DNA from 4 places in the Pseudomonas tolaasii NCPPB 2192 genome. Region 1 is predicted to be linked to each of the others. Evidence: predicted binding sites of a transcription regulator. Region 1 holds the regulator's gene; each other region holds the start of a gene.

Region 1 (3,810 bases):
GCGCTGGCGGTGTATCGACTGGCAAGGGAATGAAAGCGTATTTGAAAGAAAGCAGGATACACCTGCTATCGAACGTAAGAGGACAGTATGAGGCTCGTTAAAACTCTCCCTATTTTGCTCGGTCTGGGCGCAGCACTGGGAAGCGTGAGCGCCTGGGCTCTGCCGAACGATAGCCAGCAGCCGATTCACATTCAGGCTGACGACGCTCAGCTGGATGACAAGCAAGGTGTGGCCACCTACACAGGCGGCGTGATCATTACCCAGGGTTCGATGAAGATCACCGGCAACACAGTGACCCTCACGCGCACCCCGGGCGGCGACATTGACGTGGTAACGTCGGTAGGCAACCTGGCGTACTTCGAACAGAAGCAAGCGGCTGCCGACCCGGCTCCAATGAAGGGCTATGGCAAGACCATCCAGTACCACGCCCAGCAAAACCGCATCATCCTGATCGACCAGGCCAGGGTTGTCAGCAGTGACGGCAACACCACTGACGGTGAAAAGATCACCTATGACACCGTGAAACAGATCGCACAGGCCGGCCGTGCCAACGGCTCGAAAATCGGAACGCCGAAGCCGCGCATCGACATGGTTATCCAGCCGAAGCAGAAAGATGGCGCCGCCCAGCCTGCGCCTAAACCCGCAGCGAAGAAGACGAATTAATGGCAACCCTGAAAGCCCAGCATCTGGCCAAGGCCTATAAAAGCCGTCAGGTCGTGCGCGACGTCAGCCTGTCGATCGACAGCGGCCAGATCGTCGGCCTGCTCGGCCCTAACGGCGCCGGCAAGACCACGTGCTTCTACATGATCGTCGGGCTGGTTCAGGCCGATCAGGGCCGCGTCCTGATCGACGACCTGGACGTCAGCCACCAACCCATGCACGGCCGCGCCCGCGCCGGTATCGGCTATCTCCCACAGGAAGCGTCGATCTTCCGCAAACTGTCGGTGTCCGACAACATCATGGCGATCCTTGAAACCCGCAAGGAACTCGACCGTGACGGCCGTCGCAAGGAGCTGGAAAGCCTGCTGCAGGAATTCCACATCAACCACATCCGCGACAACCTCGGCATGAGCTTGTCGGGGGGTGAGCGCCGCCGTGTGGAAATCGCCCGTGCACTGGCCACCGCGCCCAAGTTCATCCTGCTGGATGAACCCTTTGCCGGCGTCGACCCGATCTCGGTGGGCGATATCAAGCAGATCATCCACCACCTCAAGGCCAAGGGCATCGGCGTGCTGATCACGGACCACAACGTCCGCGAGACCCTGGATATCTGTGAAACCGCCTATATCGTCAACGACGGTCAACTGATCGCCGAAGGCGACTCAGCCACCATCCTGGCCAATGAACTGGTCAAGGAAGTGTACCTGGGCCACGAGTTCCGCCTGTAAGCAGCACGGTGTCACGGCAGGCCGCCAAAGCGCGCGCGAGTCAATAAAAACCTCTACTTTTTTATTGTTACCGCGCTCTAGGCAAAGCCCCCGATATCAGGCATATAATTTGCTTATGTTTGGCGCTCACGCGCCCTGTCGTGGATGGCGCATTGCGCCGGCGAATAAGGTGTTAAGCCCCTGCCATGAAACCATCGCTAGTCCTGAGAATGGGCCAGCAGCTGACGATGACACCGCAGCTGCAACAGGCCATCCGCCTGCTCCAATTGTCGACCCTGGACCTGCAACAGGAAATCCAGGAGGCCCTGGAGTCCAATCCGATGCTCGAACGCCAGGAAGAAGGCGACGACTTCGACAATGCAGACCCGCTGGCCGATAACATCGAGCAAAAACCCAACTCCGACGTGCAAGAACCCTCCTACCAGGAAACCGCCCCAACGGTGGATAACCTCGAGGAAGGTGAATGGAACGAACGCATTCCCAACGAGCTTCCGGTCGATACTGCCTGGGAAGACGTTTACCAGACCAGCGCCAGCAGCCTGCCAAGCAATGATGACGATGAGTGGGATTTCACCACCCGCACGTCCGCCGGCGAGAGCCTGCAGAGTCATTTGCTGTGGCAATTGAACCTGGCGCCGATGTCCGACACCGACCGCCTGATTGCCGTCACCTTGATCGACTGCATCAACAATCAGGGTTACCTGGACGAGACGCTCGAAGAAATTCTTGAGGCGTTCGACCCGGAACTGGACATTGAGCTGGACGAAATCGAAGCTGTTCTGCACCGCATCCAGCAATTCGAGCCTGCCGGCATAGGCGCCCGCACCCTCAGCGAATGCCTGTTGCTGCAATTGCGCCAGTTGCCCGCCAAAACCCCTTGGCTCGCCGAAGCCCAGCGCCTGGTCACCGACTACATCGACCTGCTGGGCAGCCGCGACTACAGCCAGTTGATGCGCCGCATGAAGCTCAAGGAAGACGACCTGCGCCAGGTGATCGAGCTGGTGCAGAGCCTCAACCCGCGCCCGGGCTCGCAGATCGAATCCAGCGAGGCGGAATACGTCGTTCCTGACGTGATCGTCCGCAAGGACAACGAGCGCTGGCTCGTGGAGCTGAATCAGGAGTCGGTGCCGCGCCTGCGCGTCAACCCGCAATACGCAGGTTTTGTACGCCGTGCCGACACCAGCGCCGACAACACCTTCATGCGCAACCAGTTGCAGGAAGCGCGCTGGTTCATCAAGAGCCTGCAAAGCCGCAACGAAACCCTGATGAAAGTCGCCACCCAAATTGTCGAGCACCAGCGCGGCTTCCTGGAATATGGCGACGAAGCGATGAAACCGCTGGTTTTGCACGATATTGCCGAAGCCGTTGGCATGCACGAATCGACGATTTCCCGGGTCACCACCCAGAAATTCATGCATACCCCACGGGGTATTTATGAGTTGAAATACTTTTTCTCCAGCCATGTCAGCACCTCCGAAGGCGGCGAATGCTCGTCCACGGCGATCCGCGCGATCATCAAAAAACTGGTTGCCGCGGAAAATCAGAAAAAGCCATTGAGTGACAGTAAGATCGCTGGTTTACTGGAGGCACAAGGCATTCAGGTCGCCCGTCGAACCGTCGCCAAGTACCGCGAGTCCCTCGGGATCGCGCCTTCCAGCGAGCGCAAGCGTTTGATGTGACGGGCGGGCCATAGCGTTCCAGTGGTGGGTATTTCTGCCCACCGCTTTATGCACTGGCAACGAAGGAGAAGCTGTATGCAAGTCAACATCAGTGGACACCAACTGGAAGTAACCAAGCCCCTGCGTGAATACACCGAGAGCAAGCTGAACAAGCTTGCGGGGCATTTTGACAAGATCACCAACGTGCAGGTCATCATGGAGGTCGACAAGCTCAAGCAGAAAATCGAGGCCACCCTGCACGTACCGAATGCGAAGCTCGTCGCCAATGCGGAGCATGAAGACATGTACGCTGCGATTGACTCGCTCTACGACAAGCTGGACCGCCAACTCATAAAGCATAAGGAAAAGAATCTGCACCTGATGCAAGGTACAGGTCGTTAACTCTCCCCCCATGATCCGACTTGAAACCATCCTGACCCCCGGCCGTTCCCTTGTGAACGTGCCGGGCGGCAGTAAAAAGCGCGCCCTCGAACAAATTGCCAACCTGATCGGCCGTGAAGTGCCCGAACTGGACACGCAAGCTGTGTACGAAGCGCTTATTGCCCGTGAAAAACTCGGTTCTACCGGTTTTGGCAACGGCATAGCCATTCCTCACTGCCGCCTGCAAGGCTGTGAATCCCCGGTGAGCGCCCTGCTCCACCTGGACGCTCCTATCGATTTTGACGCCATCGACGGTGCTCCGGTCGACCTGCTCTTTGTTCTGCTGGTCCCGCAAGCTGCCACCGATGCACACCTGGAACTGC
Region 2 (3,810 bases), 1.0 Mb from region 1:
CGCGACGGCTGCTGCGACTTCGGCGTGATCGGCCACATCACCGCCGTCCCCACGCCCGCCGCCGCCACTCACACCGCGCGCCTGGTTCTGCTGCTGTTGTTCCTGGCCTTGCCCCTGCCAGCCGCGGGACTGGTCGGAGACGTTAACGTCCACCTGCCCCATGCCCTGCTGGGCGAACATCTCACGCAGGCGGCCGGACTGGCTTTCCAGCGCTTCACGCACCACCGCATGACCGCTCATGAAGGTGACCTGGGCCTGCTGGTCGGCGGCCATATTCACTTTGATATCCAGGCGCCCCAGCTCGGCCGGCTGCAACTGGATCTCCGCCGACTTGAGGTTGGCGCTGGACAGGTACATCACGCGGTTGACCACTTCTTCGGTCCAGCCACTTTGATGCATCGCCAGCGGCGCGTTGGCCACCGGCGGCAAGGCGTTGGCGGCTTTCGGCGTGGCGGCCTGGGTCAACGCGGCGAGGCGGTTGGCGAAATCGTCGACGCGGGTGTCGCTGCGGGCGTCTTTCAAATCCTTGAGGCCGCCTTCGATCAAGCCGCTGAAGGCTTTGTCGCCGCCGTCAGTGCTGTCTTTGGTGGCTTGTTGATCGACCATGTTGGCCAGGCCCGCAGCAAAGTTTTGCGCAGCGGTGGGCTGATCCTGAGGCGTGGTGGGGGCGGCTTTCTGCGGCGTCTGGCTGCTGGCCGAGACGTGACCGCCCTGCTCCATCGCCAGGCGTACGGCGGGCATCGAATCCAGCGGATCGGCCGTGGGGTCGAACGCAGGTTGCTTGGCATCTTCGGTGGCGGCAACGGGCGCTGCGACGACGGGCTGGGCCTTGTCGTCCTGGGTGGCCGCAGGTGCCGGTGTTTGCACAGGCGGCGGAACAACCACCGGCGTGACGGCGGCGATCACGGCCGGGTCGACGACCGGGTCTGCCGGGGGCTGCTGCGCGACGGCCGGGTCGGTGGTTTTGTCGTCGTCAGTGCTGGCACTGTCGTCAGACTTGGCCGCGGGTTTGGCTGGCAAGGCATTGCCGCTATCGGCAACCGCTGGCGTGCTGGCGGCAGGTTTGTCGTTGCCCGCTGCAGGCTTGGCGCTGGCGTCGGAAGACTTGTCCCGCGAGGGTTTGGCGGGGGTGTCGTCGGATTTGATGGCCGGTTTTGAGCCTTGGCTGGCGAACACCTGAGCGAAGCCAGGGGCTTTATCCCGCGGGTCCGCAGCTGCCACCGAGAGGGTGGGAGCAGGCGCTTGAGGCTTGGCCGCGGGGGCAGCCTGAAGGAGCGAATTCGGGGCGACTGGCATAGGTAAGGGTCTCCACTGCATTGGGGGTCGGGGATGCAGTATGGGGAGGGAGAGCAAGAGTTGGGCCAGGTTTTGGTTTGGAGTGAATATCCGTTATTGGGGTGATGGCTGATATTGGTTCCGCTCTTACAGCGGCTCACTTTTGAAGAGCGCAAAAGTAAGCAAAACGCTCTTGCCCCAACACTCGGCACCTCGCCCAGGCTCGGTGTGCCCGTAATCCGACAGTGATTTGGGGGGCCGCCGCCACGCGCCATCCATGGCGCGGGGCGGCTAAACCGGCATCCCTGCCGGTTTACCCCCCAAATCCCTGCCGAATTCCGGCCAGCGTGTTTTAACGGGGCGCCTCAGATCAAGATCAAAAGCACGGCGGCCTGACAGCCGGCCTGAGTGGTGTAGAGCAAAAGCCAGCTCCCACAGAGAAGCAGATTTGTGCAGAGATTAGAGGCTCACTCGGTCAAAAAATGTGGGAGCGGGCTTGCTCGCGAATGCGGTCTGTCAGTTACATGGATGCTGGCTGACACACTGCTTTCGCGGGCAAGCCCGCTCCCACAGTTGGATATTCATTTATCAGGGTGAATGCAACCTGCCCTGGCAAAAACAGCGCTTTTGATCCAACCACTCAGGCCGGCTGTCAGGCCGCCGTGCTTTTGATTTTGATCTTGATCTCAGGCGCCCCGTTAAACACGCTGGCCGAACGCAGGCTTGAATCCGTGGGTAACCCGGCAGGACGCCGGGTTAGCCGCGCTGGGCCAAGGATGGCCCATCGCGGCGGCCCACGGATTCAAGCCGGAGTGAGGGCACACCGAGCCTAGGCGAGGTGCCGAGTGTAGGGGCAAGAGCGTTTGGTTACTTTGCGCTTTTCAAAGTGACCCGCCGTAAGGGCGGAACCAATAGCAGCCTTTACCGCAGCAACGGATATGTACTCAACTCAACTCAACTCAACTCAACAAAACCTAAATCTGAAACCGCTCCCGCTCCGACTCATACAACGGCCGAACCAACGCAAACTCATGATCTATCTGATCAACCAGCGCCCCGAGGTCCGCAACCGCCGTCCCCACAGACTCAGCTTCCAACCGCTGACACAACTGCGCCAACTTCACCGCCCCAAGGTTCCCGCTACTGCCCTTGAAGCTATGGGCAATCCGCCCCAACGCCTTGGCATCATCCCGCGCCTTGCGCAGTGCCTCGACGCGCTTTTGCGAGTCATCGAGAAAGGTATCCAGCAACTTGGGATACTCGCCCTCCATTACCTCCTGCAAACCCGACAACACGTCGGGGTCCAGATGAATCTCGGCCACTTGCTCGCTCCTTGATCAAGAATCGGCGGATTATGCCAGAGCCCCCCAGCAAAACTCCACGCACACACTGCGCCCGCCATCGGACCAGCGTACATCGCTGCTCAATTGACGCACCAGGCTCAGGCCCCGGCCAGACAGACGGTCAACATCCAGCGGTCGCGCCAGCACCTGTTCCACATCAAACCCCGGCCCGCTGTCTTCGATGCGCAAGGTCATCTTGCCGCCCGTGTCAGTCGGCACCACCTGCACATGCACGCGCACATAACCACTGTTCAACTGCGCCAACCGTTCATTGCGCTCGCGATAGTAGTGGGCAAACCCCTGGGCATCGCGCTTGAGCCTCGAATCCAGACACAGCACGCCATGTTCGAGGGCGTTGGAGTACAACTCGGCCATCACACTGTAAAGCGCCCCGCTCTGCGCACGCAGACCGTGGATCTCCAACAGCAGTTGCAGCAGATACGGCAGCGGGTTGTAACTTTTGAGGGTCTGGGCGCGAAATTCGAAACTCACTGACCAGTCCAGCGGGCACGACTGGCCGCTGTCCGCATACAAAGGTTCGGCGGCGCGCAGCGGCTGACCGGGTTGCAGGGTGATTTCCACCATGCTCACATCGTCCCGCGCTTCGCCCCGAAACGCCGCCAACGCTTTCTCGATGTCTTCAAACAGCCGGTCAGGCTCGCGGTTGGCAGCGAATACCTGCTGCAAACGCTGGGCGCCGAAAAGCTGGTCATTGGCGTCTGCCGTGTCGAGCACACCATCGGAAAGCAGAAAAACCCGGTCGCCCAGGGCCATTGGCCAGACTTCGGTGCTGTCATCAAAGGTTTCCGCCGACAGCACACCCAGCGGCAAATGCCGTGACACCAACGCCGTGCGCTTACCCGTGGCGACTTCATGCACATACCCCTCGGGCATGCCGCCGTTCCACACCTCCACCACGCGCCGCTGGGCGCTCAGGCACAGCAGTGTGGCGCAACAAAACATGTCCACCGGCAGGATGCGCTTGAGCTTGACGTTCATCTCGCGCAGGGTCTGCGCCAGGCCGTAGCCCTTGGCGGTCATGCCGTAGAACACTTCCGCCAGCGGCATGGCGCCCACCGCCGCCGGCAAGCCGTGGCCGGTGAAGTCGCCGAGCAGCACATGCATGTCGCCCGACGGCGTGTAGGCCGCCAGCAGCAAGTCACCGTTGAACAGCGCATAGGGCGACTGCAGG
Region 3 (3,810 bases), 2.2 Mb from region 1:
CCATCCTCGGCACCTGCCTGGCATTGCATTACCTGTTTGAACTGTCCTGGGGCGTGTCATTGCTGGTGGGGGCGATTCTTGCGCCAACCGACCCGGTGCTGGCCGGCCTGGTACAGGTCAACAACGCCCAGGACTATGACGCGCTGCGCTTTGGCCTGTCGGGTGAGGCAGGCCTCAACGACGGCACGGCCTTTCCCTTTGTGATCTTTGCGCTGCTGTTCATGCAGCACGGCGGCTTCGACGGTGACTGGTTTGGCGGCTGGGTGCTGGCCAACCTGCTGTGGGCAGTGCCCGCCGGGTTACTGATCGGTTACTGGATGGGCCGAGGCATTGGCCGCGTGACCTTGTGGATGCGCATCACCAATGCCGACAGCACCTTGTCACCCAATGATTACCTGACACTGGCGCTGATCGCCCTCGCCTACGTGGTGGCCGAAGCCGTGGGTGGTTATGGTTTTCTCTCGGTATTCGCGGCAGGCCTGGGCTTGCGCCAGGCAGAATTCAAATCCACCGGCAATGCTGAGACGCCCTCCGAACACCTGGCGCTGCCCGTGGTGGGCCACCTTGAAGTCGAGCCGGAAAACGCCTTGCAAGGCGACACCACACAGCTTGCGGACACGCAGATTGCCGCCGGGGTAATGATGGGTGACATGCTCGCCTTCGGCAGCCTGGTGGAACGATCAATGGAAGTGTTTCTGGTGACCGTGCTCGGCATTGTGCTGGTCAGTCATTGGGACTGGCGCGCCCTGGCGGTGGCAGCCTTGCTGTTCTGCGTGATCCGCCCGGCCAGCGTGTTCGCCATGCCTTGGGGCACCTTGATCAACCGCCGACAACGCGGCTTGATGGGGTGGTTCGGCATCCGCGGCATCGGCAGCATTTACTACCTGTTCTACGCCTTGAACCATGGCTTGATCGGCACCCACGGCGCGGTGGTCGTCAACCTCACACTGTCGGTGATCGCCTTGAGCATCGTCGTTCACGGCCTCAGCACCCAGCCGATGCTGGCGTGGTATGAACGACGAGCCAAGGCGCCGGGTCAGTCCTGAAGCTCGGTATTGCCCACATCCGCCGCTTCATCCAGATCATTGAGCGGCACTTCTGCGTCATCCATCAACGAGCCGGGGTCTTCATTGCCGGGGTCGTTGAGTTCTTCTTCAAGCTCTTCTTCCAGTTCTTCTGACATGACCGTCTCCTCTAACCACCTTGAGTGTCGATATCCGCATCGGTTTCAGGCTTGGGCTCGCGCTCGGGCTTGAAGTCTGGACTGTAGTCGTTTTCCCTGGCCTTTGGGTCAGCGGCGGGCTTCGGATCTTTTGGCGCATCCGCACCGGTCGCGGGTGCCGGCTCGCCGCCATCAATGGCCGGGTCGTTACGGCCGCTGACTTGGGGGTCGTTGTCTGTGCTCATGGTTCACCTCTTGGCAGTGTGTGAAAGCGCGTCTGCGTAACGTTAAGGTCCCGCCCGGGGCCATGAAGTTCAACTCTCTTAAGAGACCGGGTTGTCGACCTGAATGTAAAACGCATAGGCCCCCAGCAGTACCCAGAACACCATGAACAGCCACGGCGCCCGCATGGAAAACAGCAGCGACTTGCGGTAACCCTTGTGGGACGACTCGGTTTCGCAGAACAGCGGCGAATCGTCATAGGCCAGGCCCATCACCGGTTCACTGCGCAGCAGCTCGCTCTGTTTGTAGTGCCAGTGGTCGATGATTTCATAGGCCGCCCGAATGCCCGGCCAGGCATTCAGGGAGCTGAGAATGCCCAAAGACGCGAGGAACACCGGCACGATCAGGGTAAAAAACTTGCCCCATTCCGGGTTGAGGTTGCCCATGCCTGACACGAAGGCGATCACCAGAAACGACTGCGCGGTCAGGTAGGCGTCGGTGCGGTTGGCCAGGATGGTGGTCTCGTACTGAATTTCGCGGCGATAAAAATCCAGCCGATCCTTGGGTGAGCCGAAGATCTTCGCATTGTGCTCACTGTGATCGGTCAGCGCCGCTTCGGGCGTATCGGGTGAAATGATTCTGGGCACGGCGGTGCTCCACACGGGTTCGAATTCCGTTAGAAGAACCGGGCCTGAGTGAAGTTCAAGTTTGTTCATGCACCAACTTGGAACACGGCGCGCACTCGTGGCGAGCGAGCTTGCCAGGGCCAGCCGGCTTTTGTGGCGAGCGGGCTTGCCCCGCGTTGGGTTGCGCAGCGGCCCCAAAAAAGCGGGAGCGCTGCGCCCTCCAACGCGGGGCAAGCCCGCTCGCCACAGGGAATTGCGCCGCTGCACGCATTTCGGCACAAGCATTGCTTTATCCATTCATCTGCCCGCAAACAGGAGCATTCGTTACCCCCCGACCCAGAGCCGACCCCATAAGAAAGTAAGGACCAGGCCCATTGGCACTCAGCGCCACGGGCTCATAAAAAATTGCGTTTTTTTAAGCGGCAGTGCCACCCAAGCAAGCTGCCAACCAGGCAATGCAGGCACTGACAAGGTACTGGAATGGCTCGATCTTTCTTTGATGAGATGAATGACGCAGACGGCGCATGCCGTGCGCATTATCAGGATTTCTCCCGCTGGCTGGCCAACACGCCGCCGGAACTGCTGGCCCAACGGCGCCGCGAAGCCGATTTGCTGTTCCACCGCGCCGGGATCACCTTCACCCTCTATGGCGACGAACAGGACACCGAGCGCCTGATTCCCTTTGACATCATCCCGCGCAGCATCCCCGCCAGTGAGTGGGCCGTGATCGAGCGCGGCTGCATCCAGCGCGTGAACGCACTGAACATGTTTCTCGCCGATATCTACCACGACCAGCGCATCATCAAGGCCGGGATCATCCCCGCCGACCAGGTACTGGGCAACGAGGGTTACCAGAAGGCGATGGTCGGCCTGGACCTGCACCGCGACATCTACTCGCATATCTCGGGTGTGGACCTGGTGCGCGATGGCGACGGTACCTATTACGTGCTTGAAGACAACCTGCGCACCCCCAGCGGCGTGAGCTACATGCTCGAAGACCGCAAAATGATGATGCGCCTGTTCCCGGAAGTGTTCGCCAAACAGCGCATCGCCCCGGTGGACCACTACCCCAACCTGCTGCTCAAAACCCTGAAAAGCGCCAGCCGCCTCGATAACCCGAATGTGGTGGTGCTGACCCCGGGCCGCTTCAACAGCGCGTTCTTTGAACACGCGTTTCTGGCCCGGGAAATGGGCGTGGAGCTGGTTGAAGGTGCTGACCTGTTCGTGCACGACCTCAAGGTGTTCATGCGCACCACCGACGGCCCCAAGCCGGTGGACGTGATTTACCGGCGCATCGACGACGCCTTCCTCGACCCCAAAGCCTTCAACCCCGACTCCATGCTCGGCGTGCCTGGCCTGGTTGCCGCGTACTGCGCCGGCAATGTGGTACTGGCCAATGCCATCGGCACCGGCGTGGCGGATGACAAATCCATCTACCCTTACGTACCGGAAATGATCCGTTTCTACCTGGATGAAGAACCGGTGCTGCAGAACGTACCGACCTTCCAGTGCCGCAAGCCCGATGAGCTGTCCCACGTACTGGCCCACCTGCCGGAACTGGTGGTCAAGGAGACCCAGGGTTCCGGCGGCTACGGCATGCTGGTCGGCCCGGCCTCCACGGCGGCAGAGATCGAGGACTTCCGCCAGCGCATCAAGGCGCGACCACACGCCTACATTGCCCAGCCCACGTTGAGCCTGTCCACCTGCCCCACTTTTGTCGAAAACGGCATCGCGCCACGGCATATCGACCTGCGGCCCTTTGTGCTGTCCGGCAAGGAAACCCGCCTGGTCCCCGGCGGC
Region 4 (3,810 bases), 400 kb from region 1:
GAGCCCCGCCTGATCGAACACGGCCACGCCACGCAGGAAAGCCGCCAGGCTGCTGCTGAGAAACTGCAGACGCTCGATGCGTCGGCCCATCATCAAGAAGCGCCAGCCTTCATCGCGGGTCATGTCGTCCAGCGCAAAACCGGACAGCGCCGCCAGCGACATCACCAAACGGTTGAGGAAATCCAGCAGTTCGCCAAAATCCGGTGCCTCGCTTTCCAGCTCCAACGCTTCACGCTGCAGCTCAACCAGCGCCTGCCAGTTTTCCCGGGACAGCTTGCCGCGCACCTGAGACGCCGCCCACTGCAAGCGCTGCAGGTTGGCGCGCAGGCTCGACGGCCAGTCGTCACCGAGCAAGGCGGCGAGCAGGCGCTCAGGCAGCTCGCCCTCCTCCGGCAGCAGCCGCAGGTTCTCGCCCAATTCCACTGCCGCCTGCAAGGCCTGCGGATCGTCACCGTCCACATAACGCGCCAGCACGATGCGAAGCCAGCGCGCACTGTCATCGCAACGCTCGCAATAACGCCCGAACCAGAACAGGTTTTCCACCACACGGGAAGGCAGATAAGGGTCGCGGCGCACCAGATCGTGAGCGCCAATGGCACGCTGGGCACGCCAATGTTCGCCGCCAATGGCACGCTCGCCGAGTACCCAGGTGTCCTTGCTCGCGCCACCGCGCTGCATCGACACCACTTCGGCATCGGCCTCTGCGGCGACCCGAGTCAGCCCGCCAGGCAAGACACGATAGCCTTCATCGCTGGCCACGGCGTACACGCGCATGCCGATGGCGCGGTGCTGCAGGTGGTCATCCACGGTGTGCCACACCGGCGCCTGGGACAACTGCGCCAACTCCTGAGCGACGTAGGCGTAAGGCCGCGCGCGCATGCGTTCAGCCAGGGCCTGGCGCTGTTCGTCATTCAAATCGCGGCCAAACACCGGGGTAAAACTTTGCGACGGAAAGGCCGGTTTGATCAGCAGCTCCGGCAGCTTCTCCAGCGCTTCGGCGAGTACCGGAGCCTCACCGCACCACCAGGTGGCGATGGACGGCAGGATCAGTTCTTCGCCAAACAGAAACTCGTTGATCTTCGGCAGAAAGCCGAGCAACCCCGGCGACTCCAGCACACCGCTGCCCAAGGCATTCGCCACCAGCACGTTGCCCTGACGCACGGCGTCGAGCAGGCCCGGCACGCCCAGGGCCGAGTCGGTGCGCAGCTCCAGCGGGTCGCAGAAGTCGTCGTCCAGGCGCCGCATGATCGCGTGCACCCGGCGCAGGCCGCTGAGGGTTTTCAGGAACACGGTGCTGTCGCGTACCGTCAGGTCACCACCTTCCACCAGCGGGTAACCGAGCTGTCGTGCGAGGTAGAGGTGTTCGAAATAGCTTTCGTTGAATCGGCCGGGCGTGAGCAGCACGATCAGCGGCGGTTGATCATCACCGGGGGCCTGGCGGGCCAGGGTTTCCTGCAAGGTGCGGAAAAAACCGGTGAGGTGCTGCACCTGCAAGTCGCGGTACAGGTCCGGAAATGCGCGGGACACGATGGTGCGGTTTTCCAGCGCATAGCCTGCGCCCGACGGCGCCTGAGTTCGGTCGGCAGTGACCCACCAGCGGCCATCCGGCGTGCGCGCCAGGTCCACGGCATACAGGTGCAAAAACGCACCGTCGGGCGGCTGGATGCCCTGGCATGGCCACAGGAAATTGTTGTGCCCGAACACCAGCTCGGCGGGCAGCAGGCCTTCCTTGATCAGGCGCTGCGGGCCATACAGGTCAGCCAGCACCGCATTGAGCAATCGCGCACGTTGGGCAATGCCGGCCGACAGGTGCTGCCACTCTTCGGCGGCCAGCACGTGAGGCAGCAAATCCAGCTCCCACGGGCGGTCGGCGCCCTTGGGGTCGGCGTAGACGTTGTAAGTCACGCCGTTTTCCTGGATCTGCCGCGTCAGCAATGCCTGACGCTGGGCCAATTGCGCCGGGGTGCTGCGTTGCAGGTGATCAAGCAGGCGCTGCCAATGGGCGCGCACCGCGCCACTGTCATCCAGCAGTTCGTGATAAGTGCCCGCAGTCAGCGGGTAACGGTCGAGCAAGTCGGACATGGAACGCTCGGCAGGGGCAAGGGGGCTCAGTTTAAATCAAATTCACTGCAATCCAGTGTGGGAGCTGGCTTGCCTGCGATAGCGGTGGTTCAGTCGGTATTTCTGGTGACTGATACACCGCTATCGCAGGCAAGCCAGCTCCCACAGTTGAATGCGTTCATTCCTTATTGTTGGGGAAACGCCGCAGATCCAGGGTCATGGGCAGCTCATCGTTAATCACCAAAGCAGGTACCGGAAGTTTGCCGGGGGTATGCCCCAACCGGAAAAACCGCGCCATGCGCCGGCTCTCGGCTTCATTGGCATTCACCGGCAAACTGTCGTAATTGCGCCCGCCGGGGTGGGCGACGTGGTACTGGCAGCCGCCCAGCGAGCGCTGCATCCAGGTATCGAGCACGTCAAACACCAGCGGCGCATGCACCGGGATGGTCGGCTGCAGGCAGTTGGCCGGTTGCCAGGCGCGATAGCGCACGCCCGCCACAAACTCGCCGACGCGCCCGGTGGCGTGCAGCGGCACCGGAATGCCGTTGCAGGTCAGCAGATAGCGCTGCGGCGCCAGCCCGGTGAGCTTGACTTGCAGCCGTTCCAGGGACGAATCCACATAGCGCACCGTGCCCCCCGCCGCGCCCTCCTCGCCCAGGACGTGCCACGGCTCCAGGGCCTGGCGCAGCTCCAGCTCGATACCGCTGACGGCGTAGTCGCCGACCTTGGGGAAACGGAATTCCAGGTGTGCGGCAAACCACTCGGCGCGCAACGGGTAGCCGGCGGCGTTCAGTTCGACGATCACATCGGCAAAATCCTGCTCAATAAAATGCGGCAACAGAAACCGGTCATGCAGTTCAGTGCCCCAACGCGCCAGTTTCGGCGGCGCATAGGGCTCGCGCCAGAAGCGCGCGACCAGCGCGCGCAACAGCAACTGCTGGGTCAGGCTCATGCGCGCATGGGGCGGCATTTCAAAGGCGCGCAGCTCCAGCAGACCCAGGCGGCCGGTGGCGCCATCCGGCGAGTAGAGTTTGTCGATGCAAAATTCGGCGCGGTGGGTGTTGCCCGTCACGTCAATCAGCAGGTTGCGCAGGAGGCGGTCGACCAACCAAGGCGGGCAGTCTTCGCCGGGGGCGGGCATTTGTGCGAAAGCAATTTCCAGCTCGTACAGCGCATCGTTGCGCGCCTCGTCCACCCGTGGCGCCTGGGACGTCGGGCCGATAAACAGGCCGGAAAACAAATACGACAAAGACGGGTGGTTATGCCAGTAGCTGATCAAACTGCGCAGCAAATCCGGGCGACGCAGAAACGGCGAGTCCTTGGGCGTCGCGCCGCCGAGCACAAAATGGTTACCGCCGCCGGTGCCGGTGTGGCGGCCGTCGATCATGAACTTTTCAGTGGTCAGGCGGGTTTGCCGCGCCTCTTCATAGAGAAATTCGGTGCGCTCCACCAACTCATCCCAAGTGGCGGACGGCTGCACGTTAACCTCGATCACACCCGGGTCCGGCGTGACGCGAAAGTTGCTCAGACGCGTGTCCGCCGGCGGCTCATAGCCTTCCAGCAGCACCGGGCAATGCAGCTCCTCGGCGGTGGCTTCGATGGCCGCCACCAGTTCCAGATAATCCTCGACGCGCTCCAGCGGCGGCATGAACAGGTACAGCCGCCCTTCCCGCGCTTCGGCACACAAGGCCGTGCGGGTCAGCCAGTCAGCGGATTGATCCACCTTTGGCACACGCTCATCGCTCGGCG

The links. The regulator sigma-54, encoded in region 1, starts transcription at its own class of promoters, with help from an activator protein. The targets are predictions, from matches to a motif close to ANTGGCATNNANNTTGCTNT.
Region 2: ATI14_RS16525 (flagellar hook-length control protein FliK) is a predicted target of sigma-54. The motif match lies at 1,347-1,366, and genes of this name have one in related genera.
Region 3: ATI14_RS21750 (circularly permuted type 2 ATP-grasp protein) is a predicted target of sigma-54. The motif match lies at 2,282-2,301, and genes of this name have one in related genera.
Region 4: ATI14_RS09890 (circularly permuted type 2 ATP-grasp protein) is a predicted target of sigma-54. The motif match lies at 2,116-2,135, and genes of this name have one in related genera.

The regions. Positions count from the first base shown of each region.
Region 1 is NZ_PHHD01000001.1:2,536,117-2,539,926, reverse strand. It holds gene lptC (LPS export ABC transporter periplasmic protein LptC) at 1-101, shown strand, start outside; gene lptA (lipopolysaccharide transport periplasmic protein LptA) at 88-663, shown strand; gene lptB (LPS export ABC transporter ATP-binding protein) at 663-1,388, shown strand; gene ATI14_RS11735 (RNA polymerase factor sigma-54) at 1,574-3,067, shown strand; gene hpf (ribosome hibernation-promoting factor, HPF/YfiA family) at 3,143-3,448, shown strand; gene ptsN (PTS IIA-like nitrogen regulatory protein PtsN) at 3,459-3,810, shown strand, end outside.
Region 2 is NZ_PHHD01000001.1:3,550,951-3,554,760, reverse strand. It holds gene ATI14_RS16525 (flagellar hook-length control protein FliK) at 1-1,296, opposite strand, end outside; gene ATI14_RS16520 (Hpt domain-containing protein) at 2,250-2,597, opposite strand; gene ATI14_RS16515 (fused response regulator/phosphatase) at 2,628-3,810, opposite strand, start outside.
Region 3 is NZ_PHHD01000001.1:4,750,245-4,754,054, reverse strand. It holds gene ATI14_RS21770 (cation:proton antiporter) at 1-1,046, shown strand, start outside; gene ATI14_RS31460 (hypothetical protein) at 1,037-1,183, opposite strand; gene ATI14_RS21765 (hypothetical protein) at 1,195-1,407, opposite strand; gene ATI14_RS21760 (hypothetical protein) at 1,486-2,031, opposite strand; gene ATI14_RS21750 (circularly permuted type 2 ATP-grasp protein) at 2,491-3,810, shown strand, end outside.
Region 4 is NZ_PHHD01000001.1:2,135,659-2,139,468, reverse strand. It holds gene ATI14_RS09890 (circularly permuted type 2 ATP-grasp protein) at 1-2,082, opposite strand, end outside; gene ATI14_RS09885 (transglutaminase family protein) at 2,240-3,810, opposite strand, start outside.